Desulfocurvus vexinensis DSM 17965: one gene and its partner. The protein of the gene in region 2 binds, or shares a complex with, the protein of the main gene of each other region. Links are inferred from orthologs where the notes say so. Each region holds a gene or a part of one and is shown on either strand. Other genes may lie near its edges.

Region 1 (7,125 bases), on a different replicon or contig from region 2:
CAGCCCTCCTGCCCGGGGGCCAGGGCCAGGGGCGTGGCCTCCAGGGCCTGGGGCAGCGCGTCTTCGGGCACATAGAGCACCGGGTAGCCGCCCGCCAGCAGGGCCCGCAGGCCGCCGGGCCTGCGCCGCCCGCCCGGGGGCAGCCCGGGGATGGCCGTGCGCGCGCCGTAGACGTCCACCGTGGCGCAGGCGTGGACCCAGGCCAGGGTCGGCCAGTCCCAGTTGCAGCCGGGCCCGGCCAGCACGCCTACCCGCTCCACGGCGAAGGGCCGCCACAGGCGCAGGGGCGGGGCGGCGTAGCCCGCAGCCGTGCGCAAGCCGTCCAGGGCCTGGCCCTGGCCGAGGAACAGCGCCACTGCCGAGCCGCCGTTGACCAGGAAGGTCATGAACTGGCGCGCCTGGGCCTCGTCCAGGTGGAAGACCGTCTCCAGGCCTGCCAGTTCCAGGGCGGCCAGCACGTCGTCGGCGGCGGGCGGCCCGGCGTGCACGCGCACGGCGCACAGGTTGGGCACCCCGGACAGCAGCATGGGCACGGCGGCGGCCACGGCCTGCGGGGCCGAGGCGCAGGAGTCGTCCAGGAAGAGCACCGCGCAGTCCCGGGGCGCGACGCGCAGGCGCGAGGCGAAGCCCTGGCGATGGATCACGCCGTGCTCGCCCAGGGGGTCGGCCATGGGCCCCGCCAGGGCGTGGACCTGGGCGATGGTCTTCTTGATCCAGGCGCGGCGCGTGCCGTCCAGAGCCGCATAGGCCCGGGCGAACGCCTCGTCGGGCACCGCGAGTTCCTCGGCCCACCGCGGGAAATATCCTTGGCTCATGCCCTGCCCTCCCCGTGCCGGGCGCCCGGCAGGCCGGGCGCCAAGAAAAAAACGGCCCTTTGAGGGCCGTTTTCCAGGTGCATCACCCTACAGCCACTCGAACCACTGCTTCCAGCTGCCCTGTTCGCGTTCGCGTTCCTTGTCGGACGCGCCCTGCTGGTGGCGCAGGTAGGCCACCTTGGCCCGCTGCTCGGCGTAGGCCACCACCTCGGGCAGGTCGGCGTAATTGTCGGCCACGTGGCGGTAGCGGGTCCAGGCGGCGCCGTAGCGCTCGAGGTTCCAGTAGAAGTCGGCCACGAAGATCTCGTGCTCGGCGTGCTTGCGGCGGCACTCGACGATGTAGTCCCGGGCCTGGGGCGCGTACTTGCCGTCGGGGTACTCCTCGACCACGCGCCGGAAATATTCGATGGCCGAGTCGATGCGGTCCATGGGCCGGTCGATGGCCGTGGCGCTCTTGTAGTTGGCCATGCCGATCTGGAAGAGCACGTACTCGATCATCTCGTGGCGCGGGTGCCGCGCCTCGAACTCCACGTAGGCGTCGGAAGCGGGGATATACTGCTCGGCCAGGAAGTAGGCGTCGCCCAGGCCGATCTCGGCCCGGGCCGTATAGGGGCTGAAGGGATAGCGGTCCTTGAGGCGCTGGAAGTACTCCGCGGCCTGCATGTAGTCCTTGTCCTGCATGGCCTCCGCCCCGGCTTCGTACAGCTCCTGCGCCGTGTCCTCGGGGGGGGGCAGCAGGAAGTAGTCGATGTAGCCGCAGCCGGAAAGGCCAAGGAGCATCACCATCACGGCCAGGAGGCGAGGGATTCTGTTCATGTGTACCGTTGCGCGGTGTTGCCCGTCCGGGCGGGATGCCCGGTCCACGGACGCGCCCAGGCGCTGTGGGCGAAGCTCATCCGAAAGGTTCGTACCCAACCAGTGGCCTTGCGGTCAAGCCCGGAAAAAAACCGCCCCCGGCCACGGGCAACCCTTTGCCGCCACATGAAAAAAGGGCGGCCCGGCTGGCGCCGGTGCCGCCCGGGAAAACAGAACCGGAGCCGACCTACAGCTTGGAACTGAGCATTTCCTTGATGCTGCTCTTGGACACGGCGCCCGTGACCTGCTCCACGACCTCGCCGTTCTTGTAGAGAATGAGGGTCGGGATGGCGCGGATGCCGTACTTGCTGGGGGTGGCCTGGTTCTCGTCCACGTTCATCTTGGCGACCTTGACCTGCCCGGCGAACTCGGTGGCCAGCTCGTCCACGACCGGGCCCATGGCCCTGCAGGGGCCGCACCACGGAGCCCAGAAATCCACCAGCACGGGCAGATCGCACTGCAACACTTCGGACTCGAAATTGCCGTCGGAAACCTGCAAAGCCATATCGTACTCCTTTGTCGTTCTTACCGGTTCCACCGTCCGCCGGAAGCGGCAGCAAAAAAATTCGCCCCCTGCAAAGCTCCCGGGGCCCGCCCGCAAAACCTTGCCTGAGTCTCTCAACCCTAAGGGCGCCCCGTCCGGGTGTCAAGAGTCCAATCGCCACCGGCCCGGGCCTGGCCAGGCGCCCCTTGCAGGTAGTCCCAGGGGATGCTCCGGCCCCGGGGCACGGCCTCCAGGTCCAGCCCGTGGCGGTATCCGGCCTTGAAGAGATACTCCCCGGCCAGGGCGATCATGGCCGCGTTGTCGGTGCACAGCGCCAGGGACGGCAGCACGATGTCCAGCCCGCGCTCGCGGGCCAGGGCGGTCATGGCCGCGCGGACCATGCCGTTGGCCGCCACGCCCCCCGCGACCACCAGGGAGCGCACCCCCGGGCTGGCGTCCAGGGCACGGGCGGTCTTGATGCGTAGCGTGTCGGCCACGGCCAGGTTGTACGAGGCGCAGGCCCGGGCCAGGGGCTCCAGGGCGCCCCGGGCGCGTAGCGCCGCCACCAAAGCGTCCAGGTCGTCCACCAGGGCCGGGGCGCGCAGGTCCGGGTTGGCCGCCACGTGGTTGACCATGGCCGTCTTCAGGCCCGAGAAGCTGAAGTCCAGGTTGTCGTTGGCCACGTAGGGCCGGGGGAAGAGCGCCGGGTCCGCCTCGGCCAGCTGGCCGAGCACGTCGATGAACCGCCCGCCGGGGTACGGCAGGTTCAGGGTCTTGGCGGCCTTGTCGAAGGCCTCGCCCGCCGCGTCGTCCAGGGTCCGGCCCAGGGTGGTGAAGGCCACGGGGTTGTCCATGCGGTAGGTCTGGGTGTGCCCGCCGGAAACGAGCAGCCCCAGGGCCGGGAAGGCCATGGGCCGCTCCAGGGCCGGGGCCAGCAGGTGGGCCCAGAGGTGGTTCACGCCCACCAGGGCCGCGCCCGTGGCCAGCACGAGGCCCTTGGCCAGGCTCATGCCCACCAGCAGGCTGCCCAGCAGCCCCGGGCCGCGCGCCACGCACACGGCGTCCAGCTCGCCCAAGGCCACGCCCGTGTCGGCCACAAGGCCGTCCAGCAGCGGCCCCAGGGCGCGCAGGTGCTCGCGCGAGGCCAGCTCGGGCACTACCCCGCCGAACACCGCGTGGGCCCCGACCTGGGTGGCGATGCGCTGGGCCAGCAGCTGGCCGTCGCGCACCAGGGCCAGGGCCGTTTCGTCGCAGGAGGTCTCAACGCCCAGGCACAGTGTCACACCCACCCCGCAGCATGATCTCGCGCACCGCGCGCACGTCTTCGAGCGAGCCCACGAACAGCGGCACCCGCTGGTGCAGCTCGGTGGGCGTGTATTCCATGATGCGGTTGACCCCGTCGGTGGCCATGCCGCCCGCCTGCTCCACGATGAAGGCCATGGGCGCGGCCTCGCAGGTCAGGCGCAGCTTGCCCGAGTAGGAGCCGTCCTCGCCGCGCCGGGCGGGATACATGAAGATGCCGCCGTAGAGCAGGTTGCGGTGGAAGTCGGCCACCAGCGAGCCGATGTAGCGCGAGGAATAGGGCTTGCCGCGGGCGTTTTTCGCATTGCGGAAGTGGGTGACGGCGCTTTGGGTCGCCGTGTCCCAGGAGTTCCAGTACGACTCGTTGACCGAATAGATGCGCCCGCTTTCGGGAATCTTCATGTCCGGGTGCGAGAGCAGGAATTCGCCCACGCTGGGGTCCAGGGTGAAGCCGTGGACGCCGTTGCCCGTGGTGTAGACCATCATGGTCGAGGAGCCGTAGATGAAATACCCGGCGGCCACCTGCTTGTCGCAGCGCTGGAGCACCTCGGCCAGGGAGGGCGCCCCGGGGCTCTTGTGCAGCGGACGGCGATAAATGGAAAAGATGGTGCCGATGCTCACGTTGACATCGATGTTCGACGAGCCGTCCAGGGGGTCGAAAATCAGGATGTAGTCGCCGTGGGGCAGGTCGCCGGAAACCTGGATCAGGTCGCCGTTCTCCTCGGAGGCCATGGCGCACAGCACGCCCGAGCGGCGCAGGCGGTGGATGAGCACGTTGTTGGCGAACTCGTCGAGCTTGCGCACCTTCTCGCCCTGGACGTTGGTTTCGCCGGTGAAGCCGAGCACGTCCACCAGCCCGGCCTTGGTCACCTCGCGCGAGATGAGCTTGGCCGAAAGGATCAGCTCGTTGAGCAGCAGGGTGAACCGGCCCGTGGCCATGGGGGATTTCTTCTGGTGCTGCAGCAGATGCTCGGTGACCGTGACCTGGCGCATGCGTGACCTCCGTTGGCGATGCGACGCGTTGCGCACCGCGCGCAACGGCTTGTCATAAACCAGCGCCGGGCGGCAGTAAAGCCGACGTGGCAATCCGCCCCCCTGGGGCGTGAAAAAAGAAGGAAAGAGCGGACGCGGCGGGCCGCCCCGGCAGGACGGCCCGGCTAAGCGGGCTAGAACAGCCCGAAGAAGGAGAACCCGGAGGACTCCTCGTCCTCCACCGCCGCGGTGGCGTAGACCAGCTTGAGGTCGCCCAGGAAGCGGCACAGCCAGATGTATTCCCGTCCATCGGCGGTGAAGCGGCCATGGCTCTCGTCGGCGAGGATCTCGGCCCAGGGCTGGGCGCGCACGGCCTGGGTGGCGGCGTCGTCCGCTCCGGCCCAGAGGGTCTGCTCGGCGGTGACCACCACCAGCGCCCCGGGCTCGGGGCTGAATTCCAGGAGGTTGCGGATGTCGAAATGGACCATGATGGCGCCCACCAGCTCGTTGCCCCGGAACATGCCCGTGGCCATGTAGACCTCCGGGCCCAGGGGCGTCATGTCCACATGGGCGCGCAGCCTGCGGTCGGCCAGGGCCTCGCCGTGGGCCAGCAGCGGTGCGAAATTCAGGGGCTTGAGGGCTGTCTCGGGGCGCTGCATGACGATTTCGCCATCCAGGGTCGCCACCACCAGCCCGCTCATCCAGGGATAGTCGGCGAACAAGGTCTGGACCCAAGCGTCCCCGGGGAAGGCATCCTGGCGGTTGAGGGCGATGGCCAGGGTGTGGGCGGGTTTGTCCACCGGGGCGAACAGCTCGGCGAGCTTGGCCTCGCTGGAGGTCCAGTCCCGGGCCTCGTAGTCGATGCTGGGGTCGGTGTTGAGGTAGCCCTTGTAGTACTTGTGGGTCGTCGTCTTGGTGGCCGACCAGGTCTTGTCCAGGGTCTCGCAGCCCGGAAGCAGGCCCAGGGCGGCGGTCAAGGCGACAACAGCGAAGAAGCGTTTCAAGTTCCAACCCCTCGTCTGGGCGTGGTGCAGGGCAACGGGCCGCGCGGCGGCGGCTCCCCGCAGGTGTGCCAAAGTCTGGGCAATTCAGCAAGGGAAACTTGGCCCGCAGCCGCCCGCGGCCCGCTCGTGCAGCGCCGGGCGCGAGGCCACGCGGCCTAGTGGGCCGCCCGGGCCTCCAGGCGCTCGGCCAGGGCTTCCAGAGTTTCCAGGAGCTTGTCCTTGCCGGGCAGGCCGCCGGAGGGCGCCGTGGCGCGGTCCTCGTCCTGGTCCGGGCCCTCGTCCGGCAGGTCGTCCTGGTCTGCGCCGTCCCGCAGGGCGGCGGCGTCCGGAGCGTCGGCCCCGGGGCCCCGGCGCAGCTTCAGGCGCATCTTCTCGATGAGCGCTTCCAGCTCGTCGGCCTCATGGCCTGCGGCCTTGTCGGCCAGCTCGGTATAGATGTCCAGCGCGCCCTGGAAATCGCCCTGGTCGGCCAGCAGGTCGGCCATGGTCCGGGTGCGGATGGTCGCGTCGGCATCGGCGGCGCGCTTTGCGGGCGCGGCCTTGCGGCGGCGCTGGGGCTGGGCGTCTTCATCCGGGGCCGCCCCGCCCGCCTCTGCGGCCCCGGCCCCGGGGGCCAGGGGCGCGCCGTTGCCCCGGAACAGCGCGTCCAGGCCTTTTTCGATGACCTGCGACCAGGACAGCGCCGCGCCCTGGAAGCTGGCCGCCAGAAAGGACAGGGCCATGGCCGAATCCTTGGAGGCCGGGGCGGCGCTCTCGGCCCAGACCTTCCAGAAGGCCGGATAGCGCGAGAGCATGGCGGTGATGGTGCGCACCTCCTGGGCCGCCTCGTCGGCGCGGCCCAGGCGGGAGAGGATCTCCACCAGCAGGAAGCGGGCCTCGATGTGGTCCGGATTGCGCGACAGGCCCTGGCGCAGGGTGCTCATGGCCTCGGCGTGGTTCCCGTCCTCGAAGTACAGCCGCGCCAGCGGGAAAAAGACCTTCGAGCCGGGCTCCAGCTCCAGGACTTCCTTGAACCAGTTAATTTTCGTCATCATCCTGTCCGGCCCCCAGAGGATCTTGCGGGGAGGTCGTCCCTCCCTCGTCGGGGAAGAGGTACAGGGTCTCGCCCTGCCCCACGTAGTTCATCCGCACGCGGATGCGGCTTTCCAGATACTCCCGGTCCGCCTTGAGCAGGCGTATCTCCCGCGACAGGTCGCGGGTGCTGTCCTCGGCGCGGTGCAGGCGGTGCTCCATCTCCTCGTGGCGCTGGCGCAACTCAAGGTAGGCGAACACCCCGGTTTCGCCCGCAACCAGGCGATAGCCGAGGACGGCGTTCAGAACAAGCAGAAATCCCAGGATGATCCAACGTCTGGCCATGGCTTCAGTGCATGGGGCGGTCCTTGCCGCCACCCTCGCGCGACAGGCCCAGGGGCACCCTGAGCTCGTCCAGGAAATTGGACGTGGCGGCCTCGATGCGGCGCACGTCGTCCTCCTCGACCGCGACCTGATCGATGCGTTCCATGAAGGTCTTGAGCTGGTTGAACTCCGCCAAAAGGACGTGACCGAGCTCCAGGCGCTCGATGTCCCGTTCAAGCTCGATGATCGTCTCCAGGCAGTTCAACAGGCGCGACTGGAGGGTCGTGACGTTGGGGTCCATTGGCTCCTTCGGTTATCCTTCAACCTGTTTGCGGGCGGCCGCCATGAGCTGGTAGTG
Region 2 (6,941 bases):
CGCCCCGCTCAAGGCGGCGGGCCTGGCCCTGGGCGTGCTCATCCTCTACGCCGGCAAGACCGGGCAGCCCTGGATGATCCTGGGCGCGCTCATCGGCGCCTTCTGGGTCTGCAACCTGTGGTTCCTGTGCCGCTACGCCGAGCGCCCCGAGGACCAGGGCGAGGAGTCCTCCTACGGCCGGGCCTCGGTGCTGCTCACGGGCCTGCTCTACCTGCCGGTGATGCTCCAGTTCCTGCTGGGCTTCGAGCGCATGGAGATCATCCTGGTGCTGCTGGCGACATTCGCCTCGGACACCGGGGCCTTCTACGCCGGGTCGCTCATCGGCGGCCCGAAGATCTGGCCCCGGGTCAGCCCCAAGAAGACCTGGGCGGGCAGCCTGGGCGGAATGACCACCAGCGTGGGCGTCTGCCTGCTGGCCGGGGCGGTGGACGAATTCTGGCTGGCCGGGGCCGGGGCGGGCAGGCCGTGGTGGATGTGGGCCCTGCTGGGCGCGGGGCTGAACGTCTCCTCCCAGTTCGGCGACTTCTTCGAGTCGGCCCTCAAGCGCCGCCTGGGCGTCAAGGACTCGGGCACCCTGCTGCCCGGCCACGGCGGCGTGCTCGACCGCATCGACAGCCTGCTGCTGGCCGTGGCCACCTACGCGGGGCTGGACGCCGTGTTCCACTTCTTCCGCGGCGCCGCCAACTAGGCCCCGCCATGCGCTACATCTCGCCCCTCGTTCCCCGGCCCGGCGGCCCCAGGCGGCTGGTGGTCCTGGGCAGCACCGGGTCCATCGGCGTCAGCGCGCTGCGCGTGGTGGCCGAGCATCCGGGGCGCTTCGAGGTCCTGGCCCTGGCCGGGGCGCGCAACGCCGCCCTGCTGGCCGCGCAGGCCGCTGCCCTGCGCCCGCCCCGGCTGGCGGTGCTCACCGCCGAGGCCGCCGGGGAGCTGCGCGCCCTGCTGCCCGCAGGCTACGCCCCCGAGATCCTCGTCGGCCCCGAAGCCTACGTCGAGCTGGCCACCCTGCCAGAGGCCGACACGGTGCTGGCGGCCCAGGTAGGCGCGGCGGGGCTGCCCCCGGCCCTGGCCGCCGCCCGCGCGGGCAAGGTCATCGCCCTGGCCAACAAGGAGGCCCTGGTGCTGGCCGGGCATCTGTTCCGCCAGGAATGCCACGCCTCCGGAGCCATGATCCTGCCCGTGGACTCGGAGCACAACGCCCTGTTCCAGGCCCTGGCCGGACACGACCCGCGCCATGTGCGCCGCCTGATCCTCACGGCCTCGGGCGGGCCCTTCCGGGGCAAGGGCCGCGCGGAGCTGGCCCGCGTCACCCGCGCCCAGGCCCTGGCCCACCCCAACTGGTCCATGGGCGCCAAGATCAGCGTGGACTCGGCGACCCTGATGAACAAGGGCCTGGAGGTCATCGAGGCCGCGCACCTCTTCGGCCTGGGGCCGGAGGCCATCGAGGTGGTGGTCCATCCGCAAAGCATCGTCCACTCGCTGGTGGAATACCACGACCGCTCGGTGCTCGCGCACCTCGGCCCGCCGGACATGCGCATCGCCATCGCCTACGCCCTGTGCTGGCCCGAGCGGGCCGCGCTGTCCCTGGAGCCGCTGGACCTGGTGCGCGCCGGGCACTTGACCTTCGAAGCCCCGGCATTAGATATCTTTCCTTGCCTGGCCTACGCCTTCCAGGCCCTAGCCGCGGGCCCGAGCCACCCCGTGGCCGTGAACGCCGCCAACGAGGTGGCCGTGGAACTGTTCCTGGCCGGGCAGATCGGCTTCCTGGACATCCCCGCCCTGGTGGGCCGGGCCCTGGAAGCCCACCAGCCCCGGCCCGTGGACAGCCTGGAAGCCATCCTGGAGCTGGACGGCGCCACCCGCGCCACGGTCCGCGCCTGGGCCGCCAACCCCTGACGCCGCCCCCCGCCCCCGCCGGGGCCGGGCCGCATACTGGAGACCCCCCGCGATGCAAGGTGCCTTCGCCGTCATCCTCGTTCTTGGAGCGCTGATCTTCTTCCACGAGCTGGGCCATTTCCTGGTCGCCCGGCTGCTGGGCATCGGGGTCAAGACCTTCTCCCTGGGCTTCGGGCCCCGGCTGCTGGCCTTCGACCGAGGCCGCACGCGCTACCAGCTTTCGCTCATCCCCCTGGGCGGCTACGTGCAGCTGGTGGGCGAGTCCGCCCAGGACGACCAGCCCGACGGCTTCACCGCCGCCGAAAACTTCGCCCTGCGCCCGCCGCTGCACCGCATGCTCGTGGTCGCCGCCGGGCCGGTGTTCAACTTCGTGCTGGCCTGGGTGGTGCTGTTTGGCATCTACGCCACGGCGGGCAAGACCGAGCTGGCCACCACCGTGGGCAGCGTGCAGGCGGGCAGCGCCGCCGAGGCCGCGGGCGTGCTGCCCGGCGACCACATCGCCGCCCTGGACGGCGTGACCGTGCACTTCTGGAACGACATGACCGAGCGCATCGCCGCCAACCAGGGCCAGCCCATCGCGCTGACCGTGGAGCGCGACGGCGCCGTCCTGGTCCTGGACGTGACCCCGCGCCTGTCCGAGCGGCGCTCCATCTTCGGGGAGACCATCACCACGCCCATGCTCGGCGTGGGCTCGGCGGGCGAGCTGGCCACCCTGCCCATGCACGCGGGCGCGGCCTTCATCGAGGGCGCCAGGGACACCTGGGGCTACATCGTGCTGACCTTCAAGGCCCTGGTCAAGATCGTGGAGCGCGTCATCCCCCTGGAGACAGTGGGCGGGCCGATCATGATCGCCCAGCTCGTGAGCCAGGGCGCCGAGCAGGGCATCGTCAGCGTGTTGCTGCTCACGGCCATCATCAGCGTGAACCTGGGGCTCATCAACCTCTTCCCCATCCCCGTGCTGGACGGCGGGCACATCCTGTTCTTCTCCCTGGAGATGATCTTCCGCCGCCCGGTGCCCGAGCGCTGGCAGATCATGACCACGCGCCTGGGCATCGTGTTCCTGGTGGCGCTCATGGGCCTGGCCATCTTCAACGACATCCTGCGGCTGTTCACCGCGCCGTCCTGACGCCGTGGCCCGCAAACGCCCCCAGACTCCCGAGCTGCGCCCGGCCCTGGTGCTGTGCGGCGCCGAGGAGCGCCTCCAGCTCGTGCTGGCCCAGGACGGCGCCGTGCTCGCCGCCCAGGAGCTGGCCGTGGGAGGGCGCGCCATGCAGCACACGGCCCCGGCCCTGGCGGGCCTGCTGGACGCCCTGGGCCTGACGGCGGCGGAGCTGACCGGGGTGGCCGTGGTGCGCGGGCCGGGCAGCTTCACCGGGCTGCGCATGACCATGGCCCTGGCCCTGGGCCTGGCCCGGGCGGCGGGCCTGCCCCTGGCCGGGCTGGACTACCTGCCCCTGCTGGCCGCCGGGCCCGCGCCGCTGCTTGGCGGCACCCTGGCGGTCGTCACCCATTCGCGCACGGGCCAGGTCTACATGCAGCCCTTCGCCATGCCCCAGGCCGCGCCCCTGGCCGGGCCCGCGCCCATGAGCCTGGAGGCCGCCGCCCGGGCCCTGGGGGCCCTGCCCGGGCCCTGCCGCGCCCTGGGCAGCGGGCTGCGCAACAACGCCGCGTTCTTCGACGCCGCCCTGCCCGGCATGGCCCTGCCCGACACGCGCTTCGACCAGCCCCTGCCCCATGTGCTGGCCCGCGCCGCGCAGGCCGCCGCCTTCGGCCCCGAGCCCCCCGAGCCCCTGTACCTGCGCGCCAGCGACGCCGAGGACAACCTCGCGGCCATTGCCGCCAGCCGGGGCCTGGACCCCGCCAGCGCCCGCCGCCAGCTGGACGAGGCCACCTCGCGCCTGGACGCCCCGCAGGCCTGAGCCCCACGCCAGCCCGGCCCGTTCCGCCCGCGTCCCTGGCCCCTGCCCCCCGCCAGCCGCGCCCCTGGCGCCGTTTCCCGCTTCCGCCCCGGCCCCCGCGCCCCCGCTGCCCGCGCGCCAGCTGCGCCCACTGCCCCGCGCCCCCAGGGCAGGACGCACCAAATCGCACCCGCCCCCTAAAGCCACACCTCCGCCCCGCCGATGAGACCTGCAACACGCGGACACAGCCCGGCAAGGACAGCCAGGCGGCGCCCCGTGGGCCTTATGCATAACCCGGCAGGGACGCCGGGCGCAGAGAACAGACTTTCATGGAGGAAAGTGGCATGTCTCTGGTCATCAACACAAACCTGATGGCGATCAACGCCGCCAGGAACCTGAGCAACTCCTTCGGGGCGCTCGGCACGTCGGTCCGCCGGCTGTCGTCCGGGCTGCGCATCGGCACCGCCGCCGACGACGCGGCGGGCATGGCCGTGCGCGAAATCATGCGTTCGGAAATCGCGGCCCTGCACCAGGGCGCCCGCAACGCCAACGACGCCATCTCGCTGCTCCAGACCGCCGACGGCGCCCTGGGCGTCATCGACGAGAAGCTGATCCGCATGAAGGAGCTGGCGGAACAGGCGGCCACGGGAACGTACAACTCCGACCAGCGCCTGCTCATCGACTCCGAGTACCAGGCCATGGCCTCGGAAATCACCCGTATCGCCAACGCCACGGACTTCAACGGCATCTACCTGCTCAACGGCAACCTCTCCGGGAGCACGCACGACGGCTCGGGGATCATGCCCACGGGCAAGATGAAGATCCACTTCGGCACGGGCAACGACTGCTCGGAGGACTACTACTACATCCAGATCAACACGGCCACGGCCTCGGCCCTGGGCGTGGGCAACCAGGCCCCGGCGGGCGCAGGCTACTCCATCTCCACCCAGTCCGCCGCGCAGAACGCCCTGGACGCCCTCAACGAGGCCATCGTCTCCAAGGACAACATCCGGGCCAGCCTCGGCGCGCTGCAAAACAGGCTGGAGAACACCATCACCAACCTGGAGGTCCAGGCCGAGAACCTCCAGGCCTCGGAGTCGCGCATCTCCGACGCGGACGTGGCCCTGGAGATGACCGAATTCGTGCGCCAGCAGATCCTGACCCAGTCCGCGGTGGCCATGCTGGCCCAAGCCAACAGCCTGCCGCGTCTGGCCATGCAGCTGCTCGGCGGCTAGCCGCCCGGGGCCCCCTGCGCCCCGCCCCGGGCCGCCTGCCCGGGCCGCGCCCCTCCGGCGCGGCCCGGCTGGCTGTTTCCTGGCACCAACCTTGCAGCCGCCTGGGCGGCGACCTCTGGCCAGGAATTTTTTGCACGTGAGGAGCGACGCGACATGCCCGGCGACTATCTCAGCTCAGGAGCGATCCACTTCACCGGCCTTGGCAACGGCACGGACTTCGACTCCATCATCGATGCCATGGTCCAGGCCCAGAGCGTGCACAAGCAGCGGCTCATCACCTGGCGCACCGACTGGGAAAACAAGCAGATCGCCTTCAAGGAGCTCAACACCATGCTCCTGGGGCTCAAGACGCACATGCAGGGCATGGACACCATGGACGAGTTCTTCATCAAGAACGTGGGCGCGTCCAACGCCACCGTGGCCACCGCCACGGCCTCCAGCACCGCCGTCAGCGCCACGCACACCGTGGTCGTGACCCAGATCGCCAGGACCGACATCCAGACCAACCTGGCCACCGGCTTCGCCAGCAAGACCGCCAGCGTCGCCGGGGCCGATGGCGTGCTGGAGCTGACCTACGGCACCGCCTCCCCCCAGACCATGTCCATCGACGTGGCCGCGGGCACGACCCTGGAAGCCCTGGTCAACCAGATCAACAAGGACCCCGACAACCCCGGGGTGCGCGCCAGCATCGTCTACAACGGCTCGACCTACCACCTGCAGGTGCGCGGCCTGGACATGGGCGCCGACAACACCGTGGACATCGGCGCGGGCACGACCCTGGCGGGCTTCGGCGCCGCCAGCTGGACCAACACCCAGACCGCCCAGAACGCCCAGTTCACCGTGGACGGACTGGCCATCGACTCCACCTCCAACACCGTGGCCGACGTGGTGGAAGGCCTGACCTTCACCGTCAAGGACCCCGGCACCTCGGTCATCACCGTCGCCAACGACGACGCGGCCATCCTGGAGAACGTGCGCGGCTTCGTGGACAAGATCAACGAGGTGCGCACCGCGCTCATCAACCTGACCAAGTTCAACGAGCAGACCCAGCAGGGCTCGCTGCTTACGGGCAACTACGGGGTGCAGATCATCAGCTCCCAGCTCAAGGAGATCACCGCAGGCAAGGGCCTGGGCTTCGACTACGACGACGACGTGATCTCCACCCTGGGCCAGATTGGCATCACCACCGACGCCGAGGAGGGCTCGCCCACGCGCGGGCTGCTGCTGCTCGACGAGACCAAGTTCAAGAAGGCCCTGACCGACCACCCCGACGAGGTCGCCAGCCTGTTCAGCGTCAGCTACGATGGTTCGACGGACTCGCCGGACTTCCTCTACGCCGGGCACATCACGGGCATGACCAAGGCCGGGAGCTACGCCGTGGAGTACACCACCAACGGCTCGGGCGCCATCGTCTCGGCCACCATCGGCGGCTACGCGGCGACCATCAGCGGCACGACTCTCACCGGCCCGGCCAACACGCCCGTGGCCGGTCTGTCCATCTCCGCCGTGAACACCACTGCCTCGAGCACCTTCAGCGGCGAAATCCACCTCAAGCTCGGCAAGGCGGGCGAGATCACCGAAAAGCTCACCAACCTGACCAGCTCGGTTTCCGGGCCGCTGCACATCCTGCAGAAGAACTACCAGACCATCATCAACAACATTAACAAGAAGATATCCTACGAAGAGGACCGCATCGCGCGCACGGAAAGCACCATGCGCATGCGCTTCGCCCGGCTGGAGGCCACCTTGTCCTATTACGAGAACATGAAGACCTCCCTCGAAAACCAGACCAAGCAGCTGTCCTCCTCGACCTCGTAACCCAGCATCCGGAGATTCCCATGCTCAAGGCCGCCAAGGCGTACTTCCAGACCCAGGTCACCACCACCACTCAGGGCGACCTGCTGATCCTGCTCTA

The links.
Region 1: the proteins of tsaB (region 2) and tsaD are in contact, whole or in part, in a solved structure (PDB 4WQ4), measured with the Escherichia coli proteins. The link is inferred for Desulfocurvus vexinensis DSM 17965 from one-to-one orthologs.

What each region holds. Positions count from the first base shown.
Region 1 is NZ_JAEX01000002.1:511,782-518,906, reverse strand. Bases 1,367-4,365 are described here. They hold tsaD (tRNA (adenosine(37)-N6)-threonylcarbamoyltransferase complex transferase subunit TsaD), read right to left. Parts: upstream 3,438-4,365; coding sequence 2,295-3,437; downstream 1,367-2,294. Other genes in these bases: fbp (class 1 fructose-bisphosphatase), read right to left, coding at 3,415-4,365; trxA (thioredoxin), read right to left, coding at 1,858-2,175; G495_RS0105335 (outer membrane protein assembly factor BamD), read right to left, coding at 1,367-1,631. In the rest of the region: G495_RS0105340 (hypothetical protein), read right to left, coding at 1-815; more of G495_RS0105335, read right to left, coding at 903-1,366; more of fbp, read right to left, coding at 4,366-4,449; G495_RS0105315 (hypothetical protein), read right to left, coding at 4,623-5,432; G495_RS0105310 (tetratricopeptide repeat protein), read right to left, coding at 5,588-6,466; G495_RS0105305 (FtsB family cell division protein), read right to left, coding at 6,450-6,788; G495_RS0105300 (hypothetical protein), read right to left, coding at 6,793-7,068; G495_RS0105295 (response regulator transcription factor), read right to left, coding at 7,081-7,125.
Region 2 is NZ_JAEX01000001.1:370,951-377,891, reverse strand. The notes cover bases 2,103-4,917. They hold tsaB (tRNA (adenosine(37)-N6)-threonylcarbamoyltransferase complex dimerization subunit type 1 TsaB), read left to right. Parts: upstream 2,103-3,023; coding sequence 3,024-3,812; downstream 3,813-4,917. Other genes in these bases: G495_RS0101710 (flagellin N-terminal helical domain-containing protein), read left to right, coding at 4,136-4,917; rseP (RIP metalloprotease RseP), read left to right, coding at 2,103-3,019. Also shown: G495_RS0101730 (phosphatidate cytidylyltransferase), read left to right, coding at 1-688; dxr (1-deoxy-D-xylulose-5-phosphate reductoisomerase), read left to right, coding at 697-1,893; more of rseP, read left to right, coding at 1,946-2,102; more of G495_RS0101710, read left to right, coding at 4,918-5,026; flagellar filament capping protein FliD, read left to right, coding at 5,180-6,844; flagellar export chaperone FliS, read left to right, coding at 6,865-6,941. UniProt on the Escherichia coli protein: Required for the formation of a threonylcarbamoyl group on adenosine at position 37 (t(6)A37) in tRNAs that read codons beginning with adenine.